Regions from separate parts of the Weissella sp. MSCH1 genome, predicted to be linked through region 1. Evidence: predicted binding sites of a transcription regulator. Region 1 holds the regulator's gene; each other region holds the start of a gene.
What was found. The regulator Rex, encoded in region 1, represses fermentation and respiration genes when NADH is low (regulators of the CRP and FNR family bind a similar motif). The targets are predictions, from matches to a motif close to TTGTGAANTANTTCACAA.
Positions count from the first base shown of each region.

Region 1 (4,630 bases):
TCGATAACCCAATTAAGCTCATTAGTCATTTCAAATGATTGATGAGCTTTTTTGGATTTTGATGGTACAATAGCATTATTGAAAGCGCTTTAAAGTGGGATATTAGATTAACTAAGGAGTGAATGATGACGTTAAAGTTAGGGATTATTGGCACAAATTGGATTACGAAGATGTTGGTGGAAGCGGCGCATGAATCGCAAGCGTACCAACTAACAGCGGTTTACTCACGACGCACCGAATCTGGTGAGGCGTTTGCCAAAGATTTTGGTGAAGTTGCGGTATATACAGATTTGGCTACCTTTTATGAGAGTGGCATTGAAGTCGTTTATATTGCATCACCAAACAGCTTGCATTATGAGCAAACGCTGCAGGCGATTGCGCATGACCTCCATGTGATTGTTGAAAAGTCGGCCTTTTCAAATACTAAGGAATATGAAGCAGTTTACTCGGCTTTGCGTGAGCACCCAAATGTCCGCTTATTTGAGGCTGCTCGTCACGTACATCAGGCTAATTTTAAAGCGATTGAAGCGAAAGTTGCAGAGATGACGCATATTTCTGGGGCAACGTTAGTGTATGAAAAGTATTCATCACGCTTTGATGATTATTTGGCAGGTAAGGAGCCGAATGTCTTAACTCGTGAGTTTAGTGCTGGTGCTTTGACTGATTTAGGCGTTTATCCATTATATGCCGCGATTAAGCTATTTGGGATGCCACAAGAAAGTCACTATTTCGCAACGCCATTGCGTAATGGGGCAGACGGTCGCGGGATTGCCGTTTTGCGCTATGCTGACTTTGATGTGACTATTCAATTTGGTAAGGGAGCCAACAGTTATTTGCATTCAGAAATTTTGGGGATGCGTGACACGATTGTGATTGATTCAATCGCTGAATTGGGTGAAGTCGTTTATAAAGATGGCGCTGGTAACGACACTGAAATTAGCACACCAGCACCAGAAAATCCAATGGTGCCAGAGATGCAAGTGTTCGCAGCGATTATTAATGACCCAATTGGTCAAGACGCGACATATCGCGAATTGCTGACGTTGAGTCAACGCGTGAATATTGTGTTAACTAATTTGCGTCAAGATGCCGGTATTGTTTTCCCAGCAGATAAGTAATTGTTAAAAGCACGCTTCATAATCTGTTCGCGAACAGTTATGAAGCGTGCTTTTCTGTTACAATGAAAGGAACGAAAAGTAAACGAAATGACATGAGGAAAAAGAATGGATACTCGTTTTGAAGAACGTTTGGCATCAGTAGGCTTTACAACCCTAACGCCAATCCAAGAAGCCGTGGCTGAACCACTGGTAAATGGTGAATCAATCGATGCGCTGGCTCCAACAGGAACTGGTAAGACATTGGCCTTTACATGGCCCTTGTTGCCGACTTTAGTGCCAGGGGATGGTGAGCAACTCCTTATTTTGGCACCATCACAAGAGTTGGCCATGCAAACGACACGGGTGGTCCGTGAGTGGGCGACGCTATTAGACTTGAAGGTGTTGGCCTTAACAGGTGGGGCCAATGTTAAGCGTCAATTGGATGCATTGAAGAAGCACCCTGAAGTGATTGTTGGGACGCCTGGGCGTGTGGCTGAGCTCGTTGATAATGGTAAGTTAAAGTTGCGTCGTTTGCGCACATTGCTATTGGACGAAGCGGATGAACTCTTAACCGAAGATACAGCTAAGCAAATTGATGCCGTTTGGGATACCGTCGATGATCAAGACGTGCAGGTGGCGTTATTTGGTGCCACAGAAGTCGATCAAACAATCGCGGCTGGGTTATTCGACCGTGAATTTAACCGCATTGACCAACGTAATGTGCCAATCCCAACCGCAATTGCCCATGAGTTCTGGCCAACAGCCCGTGAGCAACGCAATAAGCGGTTGCGCCAGTTAGCTGCCCGCAAGAATTTCCAAGCCATCGTGTTCTTTAACACGACGAAGCAATTGAAGATTACGGCTAGTTTCCTAGCCCACGAGCACGTCGCCATGGCAACGCTAGTTCGTGGTGATTCTAGTTCAACGCGTGCAAAGTCATTGGAAAACTTCCGCAAGGGGACAGCAAAATTCCTACTGACGACTGATGTGGCAGCCCGCGGTTTGGATATTCCCGATTTGCCTGCAATTATTAACTTTGATTTGCCACGCACTGGTGAGACGTATACGCACCGTGCTGGCCGTACTGGTCGCATGGGTAAGCATGGTTTGGTCATTTCGTTTGGAAATGACCACGATTTACGTGATTTGCGTCGTTTGGTTGCTGTTGACATCCAACTTGTAACGGGAGTTGAACAAGCGGCTAAACCTAAGTCATTTTCTGGCTCAACTGGCGCACCAACACCCGCGCCGGCAGCAGTGGCTGGTCAACAACCAACCTTAGTAAAACCAAAGCAGCCAGCAAAGCCCCGCCTAGGTAAGAAAGCGCCTAAGAAGCAAGCCACTGAGGAAGTTGTGTCACGAACGGACCGCTTTGCAAAGGAGAAAAAGGCGAAGCGTAAGCACAGCAAAAACAAGGGTAAGCCAAAGCATTAATGAAAAAATTATTGGCTAAAAATCCGTCTGAAAAACGGCGATATTTAGGCATTAGGACCACTTTTTCGGACGAGTGGTCCTTTTCTTTTGTGAAAAACAATTGTTATTTAGTTCACATAAAGGTGGTTATATGTTACTATTAATAAGGATAGAGAGTTCACAAGTGAGAATTTATTTGTGAAATAACTTAGAGATAAAAAAATAAAGAATAATGAGGACGGCTGACATGGCAGAACATGACATCCCACGCGCAACCGCAAAGCGATTGCCAATTTATTACCGTTATTTGAAGCTTTTGCTGGATGCGGGCACAACACGTGTTTCATCAAATGAGCTTTCTGATGCAGTAAAATTTGACGCAGCGACAATTCGTCGTGATTTTTCATATTTCGGTGCTTTGGGAAAGCGCGGATACGGATATGACGTTAAGGCGTTGATGACTTTCTTTGGTGAAATTTTGAATCAAGATACTTTGGCTTCAGTTGCCCTAGTTGGAGTTGGAAATCTTGGTCAAGCCTTGTTGAACTTTAACTTCCACCAAAGTTCTAATGCGCGAATTTCGGCAGCCTTTGATATCAACGAAGATATCGTGAACACGATTCAAGCTGGTGTGCCAGTTTACAGTCTTGATGATTTGGAAAAGCAGATTTCAGATCAACGGATTGATGTGGCTATTTTGACGGTTCCAGCGCCAGTTGCCCAAGATTTGGCTAACCGTTTGGCAAAGGCTGGGGTGCACGGAATTTTGAATTTCACACCACTACGTTTGGACGTCCCAAATGACGTCCGCGTGCAAAACGTTGACTTGACGAACGAGTTACAAACATTGCTTTACTTCATCAACAATTTTGGTGGGGCTGAAGCTTAAATCATACGTGAAACACTTTGTTTACCGCTACGTACTGGTAAACAAAGTGTTTTTTGCTAATAACGGGAAACCGGTTCAGAATGAGGGTGATAATTTCATAAAAAGTGTCCTATGATTGGGACATGGGCGACCTGTTTAATCACAAAAATGTTTGATACACTGCTAGTAATGACTATAAAAAAGAAGTAGTGGCGTAATGAATAAGCATAGTGAACGTCTGTTAGAGGCGATGCGGCATATGAAGCAGAACCGCCGGATACATACGAAAGACATTGATCAACACGTGATGAGTAAGTCGGCCTATTATCGGGTGATGAAAGGGGAGACTCCGCTGAATTTACAATTAGCAATTCGGCTAATTCGGTTTATGGGTGGCCGTCCCGTTAATTTAATTGCCTACGCTGAAGATGGCGAATTATCGGCCTATGGTCGTTTTTTGATGAAATTTGGGCGCGCCATGCGGATGGGCGATTTCACACTTGCTAAACAAATCATTACCGATTTAGAGGCGCAAGTTGAGGAGTTTCAGCTGTTGGCTGACCGGGAAGTGTTGCTGATTGCCGAATATGCGTTAGCACTGGTGTTTGACGATGAGGAACAAAAAGCCCTGTTGAAACAGGAAATGCGCCGGTTAGTGGCCAAAACAGACCTATGGACAGCGATAGAAGTCACCTTATACTTCATCTCATTGTCACCAGATGCACCAATTGAATCAGTGCTCGCCGAGTTTCAAAAATACGTCATTGATAAACAGCAATTTCGCGAGCGTTTTCCCGCTGTAGAAGTGACAACGATTTGGTCTGATAATATCTTGATAATGGCTGAGACGGTGCTGACTCGGAAAAACTACGATGACTATGTAAAATTTGTGGGGTTTATTAATGAGCTATCCCCCGCCGAATACGTTTTAGAGCATGCCCCATACCGACGGGCCTTGGCTGATATCGAGCAGGCGTGGCGTGAACATAATCCGCAAATTTTGTTAGATGCCGAGCAAAAAATTAGTCGGTTTATGAAGGCAATTCATGACAATCCTGATCAAGCGGGGGAAGTGACGCAAACGTTTGTTATTTTGTTCCGAATTGCCTGGGGGGTTATAGAGACAGATGACTGATCATGTAGGTCAAGTAATTAACGATATCCGCAAAGCCAAGAACATCCCGTTGACACAATTGTTAACGTACTCTGGTTTGAACCGGGCGACGTACTATCGCTTTGTTAAAGGGGATGC
Region 1 is NZ_JBJMBA010000031.1:26,914-31,543, reverse strand. Features, by position in the region: gene ACJ28U_RS02780 (Gfo/Idh/MocA family protein) at 126-1,118, shown strand; gene ACJ28U_RS02775 (DEAD/DEAH box helicase) at 1,224-2,531, shown strand; gene ACJ28U_RS02770 (redox-sensing transcriptional repressor Rex) at 2,758-3,399, shown strand; gene ACJ28U_RS02765 (hypothetical protein) at 3,596-4,513, shown strand; gene ACJ28U_RS02760 (hypothetical protein) at 4,506-4,630, shown strand, end outside.

Region 2 (4,630 bases), on a different contig from region 1:
TTGTTGACACAACCGGCTTCCAAAATCCTTATATCTTGCCTTTAGATAAAGGGCATTTAGCTTATTAATAGTAGATTCTAAAAGGTCCCAAATCCTCCGCGTTTGTTCGGAAGATTTGGGACCTTTTTTATCGCCATGTTCGTTGCATTGCTGAGAAGACAGCTAAAGTGGCCTTGGCATCCGCCAAAGCACGATGCTTCTGTTTGCCAATCTCGACATCATACGTCTCAGCCAAACCCGATAGTGAAATATCGTTAGGATTACCATTTAAAGCCCCGTGCAGCTGTTGCGTATCAAAAATCTTACCACTCGTGCGCCACTTGCCTAAATCATGATAGCGGAGCCCCTCTTTGACTAATTGCACATCCCCATCAACAATTGCGTGACCAACAACCGGATATTCGCCAACAAACTTCATAAACCGACTCAATGCCCGTTCTTCCGACAAGCCGTTATGAATCATATCCAACGTAATCCAGCCGTGTTCACCACCCATTGATTGTGTAATAAATTTAAATGACGCCATCCCACTACCCTTGGGCGGGTTATTAACAATCACGGAAAATTTTTCAATATCTTTGCCAGTGGTAATTTTCAAAGCCCCAATTTCAATAATTTGATTACTACCGTTCATCTCTAAATCGAAAACGACATAATCCTTCAATTCTGTAAATAGCATTAACAATACTCCCCGCTCGTTTGTTTCTCTCAAGTATACGCTTCACTGACGAACTCTTCACTTGCATTTACTTCAAGTCAGCGTAAAGTTAAGGTTGTCAATTATACAGAACAGGAGATTTTCCCCATGAAATCACTCGCAAAGTACAATAAGTTGCGTCGAAACTTCAACATGGAAAGCCACCGTGGTCTACAGCTCGACGAACACGGTAACACCGATGTTTTTGAGGGTGTCCAAGTCACGGTTTTAGTTAAGGATGATCAAGCAACGATGATTTTCATCGATTCAGAAGATGCTGATAGCGACGAAGCTGGTCGTGCATTCGTTGCCTTTGAGCACGGCATGAGCTGGTCATCGCAGGATTTCTTCAACGCCTACATGGCCGTTCACGAAAACCCCGACGAACCAGCTGTTGCAACAGCAAACGGTATCCAAGTGACCCACAAAATCGATGCAAACGGGTTGCACATCAAAATTGTGCCAGCTTAATTTGCGCAAATAAAATGACCGCCAGGCTTAAATTCCTGGCGGTCATTTTTATTTATCACAACAACTAGTAGTCTTATTAATACGTAATCTTCAAATTCTTCACAACGGCTTCGGCTTCATTGAACAAACCTTCAATGATGTCCTTAACAGGACGCTTGCTGTTAACCATACCAGCAATTTCGCCGGCCATGACTGAACCGTTTTCAACATCACCATCAAAGACAGCCTTTGAAAGTGATGCCATCGTCAACGATTCTAATTCCGCAAATGAAGCACCGGCGTTTTCAAGTTCAATATACTTGGCAATCATGGCATTCTTAATTGTTCGCACCGGTGCGCCGATACGTTGTCCGGTTACCGCTGTTGCCGTGTCATCCGCAGCCAAAATTGCTTGTTTGAACGCATCCGCTACCGGCGTTTCATCAGCTGCCAAGAAGATTGTCCCTGCTTGAATACCTTGCGCACCTAACGCGTATGCAGCAACCACACCACGTCCGTCACCGATACCACCAGCTGCAATCACCGGAATATCTATTGCGCTGGCTACTTGTGGTACCAACGCCATTGTCGTCGTCCCACCGATATGACCACCTGATTCCATCCCCTCAGCAACAACTGCAACGGCCCCTAAATCAGCCATTTTCTTTGCTACCTTGACAGACGGAATGACTGGAATCACTTTAACGCCAGCTGCCTTGAAAGCTGGCATATAAGGTTTTGGCGTGCCAGCCCCAGTCGTCACTACTGGCACCTGTTCCTCAATAATGACATCAACCAAATCTGGAATATTATCCATCATTAACATCAAGTTAACGGCAAACGGTTTATCCGTGCCGGCCTTAACGCGCCTAATTTCCGCGCGCAATTCTTCCTTATCAAAACCGGCAGATGTTAACACGCCTAATCCGCCAGCATTTGAAACAGCAATAACCAACTCATGCCGTGAAATACGTGCCATCGATCCCTGAATCAACGGATACTTCGTTCCTAGAATTTCTGCAACAGTTGCCATCTTATATGCCCCTTTTTAAGTGATTATTGTTTAATGTATCACATAAATTAAAACAACCCCAAATTATCTGAATAACAATCAGATAATCTGAGGCTTCATCTTACTACTTTTTACATCATTAACAGGTGAATCAAGCCAAGCGCTAGCAACACCTGAATCACACCAATGACCAAACCAAAACTCAGGAAGCGAATACCCGAATTCTTGATAATTGACCATTTCAAACTCAACCCAATGCCGGCCAAATTAATGACCCCGAAGAAACTTGCCAATTCCTTGGCGACAGCAACTACCGGCGCTGGTAAGCCAAGCATCGTATTCACCAACATAAAGATGACAAAGGCCGTAACGAACCATGGCATCATGCGCCAAAACGGCTTCGCTGGTGCCGTCGCAGCAACATCTTGTCGCGCCTGTCCAGGTCGACTCATCTTCGTAAAGGCCATGACCACAAAGGCCAATAACACCACGCGTAGCATCTTAAACAATGTTGCGTACGTGCCAGTTGCATCATTGACCATCAAACCAGCGCCAACCGCTTGACCAACCGATTGCAACGTGCCACCGATCAAAGCACCCGATAATAAATCATTGTGCCCTAGAATAGCCGGTCCGATGGTTGGCAAGACCAGCAACAATGCCACACCAGTCAACGACACTGTCGCAGCAGCAGTCCGGCGTTGCGTATCATTAGCGCCAATTACCGGCGAAACGGCAGCAATCGCACTCGTGCCACACACTGCATTCCCTGCACCCATCAACATCGCTGACTCAGGTGATACCTTAAAGAAGCGCCCACCGAGCCACATCACAATTAAAATTGTGGCCGTCATCTGTAACACAATAAACAAAATCCCTTGCCAGCCTAACTGCTCAACCGTCCTAAGCGTGACCGTTAAACCGAGAAAAGCAATGCCAAACTGAATAAAGTACTTTTCTGACCAATCAACCCCGGGGTTCCAGATTTGCTGACGAAAGGCAGTGTTCCCAATTACAATTCCTAACAACATGGCGATGCCTTCCGCACCCAAAAACGGTAGTAATGGGGTTAACCACTTTGCAACGACTGCGAGGGCAACCGTCAGGCCAATACCTGGCAACATCTCTCTAGTAATTCGCATCGCAATTACCTCCTTTATTTACAACCAGTTGTTAACCTAGTTCCTTTTTCCACGTATATTTTATCACAGCAGCTATTGGTCTACTTTATCAAAATAAAAAAATACGGTCCAACCAAACATTTTGATTGGACCGTACCAATTAGTTACGCTGATTAATATAATGAAACACCATTATGCTCCGAATCAATGGGTGCCACATTATCCATTAGATAATGTTCTACGGCGCGCTTATATGATTGATGACTGCGCATCGCAATGCCCGTCAACTTGCTAAACTCAGTCGCATTTAGCGCCCAGACTTGCGCCACCGACTGCTTCAACAAGTGATCATGGAGCGTTTGCGTCAAACTGATAAATCGTTGGAATTCAGCATGACCGATGCCGTAGATACGCTTTAAATTGCCTGTTCGCTTTTCGATGTTTGCTAGCATTACTAACCCTTGCGCAAACGTTGCCGCCGTTTGCCCACCAAAGTTATACATCGTTGGTGTTGGGTATGGGTGACCATTTGGATAGGCCCCTGATTCAGCCTCGTAAGCATGCAACTTGGCTACCACTTGGCCTGCCACATCAGGTCGAATCCCTGACTTCACCAAAATATTACCAAATTCCAGCATGAACGCCTGCGTATGAACTGTCATCGTCATTATCTAAATCCCTCTCTTTGTACTCTTCTCTTAGTCGCCGAATACTAGTGTATGGCGAACCCAATTAGTGTACGCAAAAAGTTCACAGAATAGTACAAAAAAGTGTTGTTTTTGTGGTTAACTCATCTTTAGTTAGCGACAAAAAACGCCTAGCAACTGCCTGCTAGACGTTCTTAATTGCTTATTTCATCAATACTGTAATGAGGACAATAGCCAACACAACCTGGAAAATAATTGTTACTAAACCATAACCCAAGAACTTCATGCCTGACTGCTTAATGGTCTGCCACTTCAAATTCAAGCCAATCCCCGCCAAGTTGACAATACCGAAGAAGCTTGTAATTTCATGGGCCGTGCCGGTCAGGACGTGAGGCAAACTGATAAATGAATTCACCAGCATCAAAACCACGAACACCATCACAAACCATGGAATTTTGACACTTGTTTTGGGCGCAGTCGCTTCAAGCGGCGTCAACTTCGAGGCATGTCGCGCCATCAAGATCACGACAACTGACAACATAATGACACGCAACATTTTAAAAATTGGCGCATATGTCACCACGTCGCCACCAACCAACGAGGCCGTTCCCGATACCTGACCAACCGATTGCACAGTCCCACCAATTAAAGCACTCACTAGCAAGTCATTATGCGGAAAGACCGCTGGACCAATAATTGGCAA
Region 2 is NZ_JBJMBA010000046.1:134,856-139,485, forward strand. Features, by position in the region: gene ACJ28U_RS11110 (amidohydrolase family protein) at 1-68, shown strand, start outside; gene ACJ28U_RS11115 (PolC-type DNA polymerase III) at 128-679, opposite strand; gene ACJ28U_RS11120 (hypothetical protein) at 806-1,168, shown strand; gene ACJ28U_RS11125 (nitronate monooxygenase) at 1,245-2,180, opposite strand; gene ACJ28U_RS11130 (YeiH family protein) at 2,291-3,301, opposite strand; gene ACJ28U_RS11135 (hypothetical protein) at 3,454-3,948, opposite strand; gene ACJ28U_RS11140 (YeiH family protein) at 4,130-4,630, opposite strand, start outside.
Region 2: a site for Rex is predicted at 2,207-2,224, ahead of ACJ28U_RS11125 (nitronate monooxygenase). Genes of this name have one in related genera too.

Region 3 (4,630 bases), on a different contig from region 1:
TGGTGCCAACTGATTCTGTTGCAACACTGTCAGAGGCATTGTTGACGCATGATACTGTGACAGTGGCGGATGTCAGTCTGACAACGGCTGATTTATTGCGCTTTGTCGCAAGGGGGTAGTGACGAATGTTTAATGATATGATGCACATTTTAACGACCCAGTCTGGTGATATTTTGACGGCTTTGCGGGAACACATCCTCTTATCATTGATGGCAATTGTCATCGCGACGGTGATTGCGTTGCCACTGGCCATTGCGTTGATGAATCATCGTCGTGCTGGCGAGTGGGTTTTGCAGTTAGCGGGCGTTATTCAAACCATTCCAAGTCTTGCCATTTTAGGGGTGCTGATTCCGTTGGTTGGTATCGGGACGGTACCAGCTGTAATTGCGTTGGTGTTATATGCCATTATGCCGATTTTTCAAAACGCTTATGCGGGATTGACTGGGATTGATCCAATTTTGTTAGAAGCTGCGGATGCCTTTGGGCTGTCAAAGCGTTTCAAATTATTCCGAGTCCAATTACCATTGGCGTTACCAATGATTATGTCTGGGTTGCGCATCGCGATGGTTATGATTATTGGAACGGCCACGTTGGCTGCGCTAATTGGTGGTGGTGGTTTGGGTACCTTTATCATGTTGGGAATTCAGACGAATAATAATGCTGAATTGTTGATTGGGGCCATTTTATCGGCGGTGCTGGCGTTGGCTTTTTCATGGGGCATTCGCTTGTTGAGTAAGCTATCAGTCCGCCGTGTTGGGGTGCTGTTAGTCAGTGCAATCGTCATTATCGGTGGTTTTGCGGGTTACCGGGCAATTAACCAACCAGCAGGAACGATTACAATCGCTGGTAAGTTAGGTGGCGAACCAGAAATTTTGATTAATATGTATAAAGACCTCATTCAAGCCGATAACCCCAAAATGGCTGTCCAATTAAAGCCAAACTTTGGGGGGACGACCTTTATTTTTAAGGCGCTCCAAGGTGGCCAAGTGGATGTGTACCCAGAATTTACGGGGACGGTCTTACAGTCGTTAGTTAAGGTTAAGGGGTCAATTTCACACGATAAGCAGACAGCGTACAAGCAAGCGAAGACGTTGATTAAGCAGCAACACAACTTGGACTTATTGGAACCAATGAAGTACGAGAATACGTACGGTTTGGCGGTTCGTCAAGCTGATGCCAAGCGCTATCACTTACAGACAACTTCAGACTTGTTACGTCAAAGCGCGCAGATGACAGCTGGGTTTGACCCGGATTTCTACAAGTTGTCAGATGGCTATCCTGGACTAAAGAAGGCGTATGGGTTGAACTTCAAGAACATCGTGCAAATGGAGTCGAGTTTGCGGTATGAAGCGTTAGCTAATAAGCAAATCGATGTGACGGACGCTTACACGACGGACCCACAGTTGAAACAAGATCACTTGGTAACGTTGGCAGATGATAAACACTTCTTCCCCCCTTATCAGGGCGCACCGTTGGTCAACGATAAAACGTTACAAAAGTATCCAGGGATTGCTAAGAGTTTGAATAAGCTATCTGGTAAAATTACCAACCAAGATATGATTGAAATGAATTATCAAGTTACGGTGCAACACAAGAAGGCGGCCCAAGTCGCCCGAACTTATCTTGTGAAGCACGGTCTGATTAAATAATAGGCAATACAAAACCCGCCATTCGAATTGAATGACGGGTTTTTGTATTGCTTATTTTTGAATGTGACGACCGTGCACCAGGTAGTAGAGTGGTAGTCCGATGATGGCGAATAGGGCAACCATCGTAAATAAACCACGGTAACCGAGGGTTGGCACTACCAAGCCGAGTAGGTATGGGCCAAAACCGAGGGCCATATCAAAGAAAATGAAGTAGGTTGAAGTGGCCTGCGCTAATCGGTCGGAGGCCACAACTTTGGTAACGGTTGCCTGGATGGCTGATTGGAAGTTACCGAAACCTAAGCCGACTAGTACGGCACCGAGCAGCATGCCCCAACCGGAGTGCATTCGGGCAATTGCGAACAGACCTAAAGCAGTTGCGAGTAGGGTTGGATAAATGACGAAGTTCTCGTTGTGTTGGTCCATTAACCGGCCCATGAACGGACGGGAGAGCAAAATCACAAAAGCGTAGACCAAGAAGAAATATGACGCAAACGTCACCAAGTGTAACGAACTGGCAAAGAAGGCCAAGTCACCTTGCAAGGCAGCGTATCCCAGCGCCACAAAGGCCATCGTTAAGGCAATTGGGAAAACACGGGGCTCTAATAGCTGACTGAAAATGGACGTCTTGGCATCTACATGACCGCGGTCAATCGCGATTTTATCGCCGTCGAGCATAAACGAGAAAAACAAAGCAATTAAAGCAATCACAGCTTCCAACCAGAAGAGGATGTGGTAAGACACATACTGTGTGATTAAGAGCGCTAAGAATGGGCCAAATGCGGTTCCCAAAATGGTTGCTAACGAGAAGTAGGCAATCCCTTCACTACGGCGCGATTCTGGAATGACTCGGACGACAGCAGTGTTCGTGACGGTGCCAGTAAAACCAACTGCGATGCCTTGCCAGAAACGAACAAATAGGAGATACCGAATGCCCAATTCGAGCTGGTAGGCTAACAGTGAGGGCAAGAGAATCGCCATGCTGAGGATTGTCATTTGCTTAGCCGTGAGATGCTGGGTGATGAGACCAGAAAAAATGCGGGCAATCATTGTCCCGATAATCGTCATGCCAGCCACTAAACCAGCTGTCGCGGTACTGACGTGATAGGTTGCGACGGCATACGGACTGATGGCAACAAACAAACTATAAAAAGTCACCATGCTAAGTAACTGAATTAAAAATAATTGCATAAATGGGCGATTAAATAACCGCTCGGTCTGTGTGGACATAGGGTGGAACTTCCTTTCACTTCTATCTAACTGAACGTTGCGTGTAAAAGGCGTAACGTGAAAAACAACTTATCTACCTTATCACTGCCAGGAAAACTAGCGCAAATGAAAAAGACCGGTGCAACTATATTTTTTCGTGAAAACGGTAACAATTAATCGGTTAAGGGTGTATAGTATTAGCTATAAATGAGAAAAATAACAACTTATTTGGAGGATGCTATCCATGGAAGATTTTCGTTTTGTGAATAAGACAGACATTCGTTTTGGTAAGAATCACATTGATACGGAGCTGCATGATGCGGTTGCGCAATTCGGACAAAATGTCTTGTTGGCATACGGTGGTGGTTCAATCAAGCGTTCAGGTTTGTATGAACGTGTGATGAAGGCTTTGTCAGGCTTGAATGTTATTGAGTTGTCAGGTATCGAACCTAACCCAAAGATTGACTCAGTTCGTGAAGGGCAACGCCTTGTTAAGGAACATGATGTTGACGTTGTGTTGGCCGTTGGTGGTGGTTCTGTTATCGATGCGTCAAAGGTGATTGCTTCTGCTAAGTTCTACGAGGGTGATCCTTGGGACTTGGTGCTGGATGCGGATAAGCGTTACGCCATCGATCAATTGCCATTGGTTGATATTTTGACGTTGTCAGCCACTGGAACTGAGATGAACTGGGCATCAGTGATTTCAAACCCTGAGACGAACCAAAAGATTGGGACGTTTGGTCCAAACACGCCAGCTGTTTCATTCTTGGATCCACAATTGACGTATTCAGTATCAAAGTGGCAAACGGCAGCTGGATCAATCGATATCTTCTCACACTTGACGGAACAATATTTCGATCAAGCGAACGATACGGATATTCAAGATGGTCAAATCGAAGGCTTATACCGTGCGGTTATTAAGTGGGCACCAATTGCATTGGCAACGCCAGATAACTATGAAGCACGTGCAAACTTGATGTGGGCATCAACGATGGCATTGAATGGTTTGGTTGGATCAGGTAAGCAAAATGCTTGGACGGTGCACCCAATTGAGCACGAATTGTCAGCATTCTATGACATTACCCACGGTGTCGGTTTGGGTATTTTGACACCACGTTGGATGAAGTTTGTCTTGTCTGATAAGACAGTGGCGAAGTTTGCCCGCTTCGGTCGTAATGTCTGGTCAATTCAAGATGATGACGACCAAGTTGTGGCTGAAAAGGCTATTCAGGCAACGTATGACTGGGTGAAGTCATTGGAAGTACCAACAAACTTGCCAGGTGTTGAAATCACTAACGATGAACACTTCCAAGAAATGGCTGAATCAGCGGTAACGTTCGGTTTGGACAATGGTTATGTGCCAATGACACCGGCTGATGTAGTGGCTTTGTACAACGCATCAATGACGTCAGACGATTTTGAAAAGTAAGATCAATCGATAGCGGTACAGGTAGTGAAAGCTAGCTGTACCGCTTTTTTTGCTAATTCTATCAAAATGGGTATATATTGGATATATTGTGATTTTTGAGAGGAGAGCGTTATATGCCCACAGGAGTTATTGTTAATGCACTAGCCGTATTAATTGGCGGTATTGTTGGTGGTGTTGGTGGTAAATACTTATCAGAGAAGTTTAAGACTGAGATTAATATGATCTTTGGTCTGGCGTCGATGACGATGGGAATCATCGCGATTGCACCGACCAAAAATATGGCCGCGGTCATTTTTGCTTTGATTATCGGAACCGCGGTTGGCTTATTACTGCATGTAAGTGCGTG
Region 3 is NZ_JBJMBA010000019.1:1,540-6,169, forward strand. Features, by position in the region: gene ACJ28U_RS00675 (ABC transporter ATP-binding protein) at 1-119, shown strand, start outside; gene ACJ28U_RS00680 (ABC transporter permease/substrate-binding protein) at 126-1,649, shown strand; gene ACJ28U_RS00685 (MFS transporter) at 1,701-2,837, opposite strand; gene ACJ28U_RS00690 (iron-containing alcohol dehydrogenase) at 3,100-4,284, shown strand; gene ACJ28U_RS00695 (DUF554 domain-containing protein) at 4,398-4,630, shown strand, end outside.
Region 3: a site for Rex is predicted at 3,011-3,028, ahead of ACJ28U_RS00690 (iron-containing alcohol dehydrogenase). Genes of this name have one in related genera too.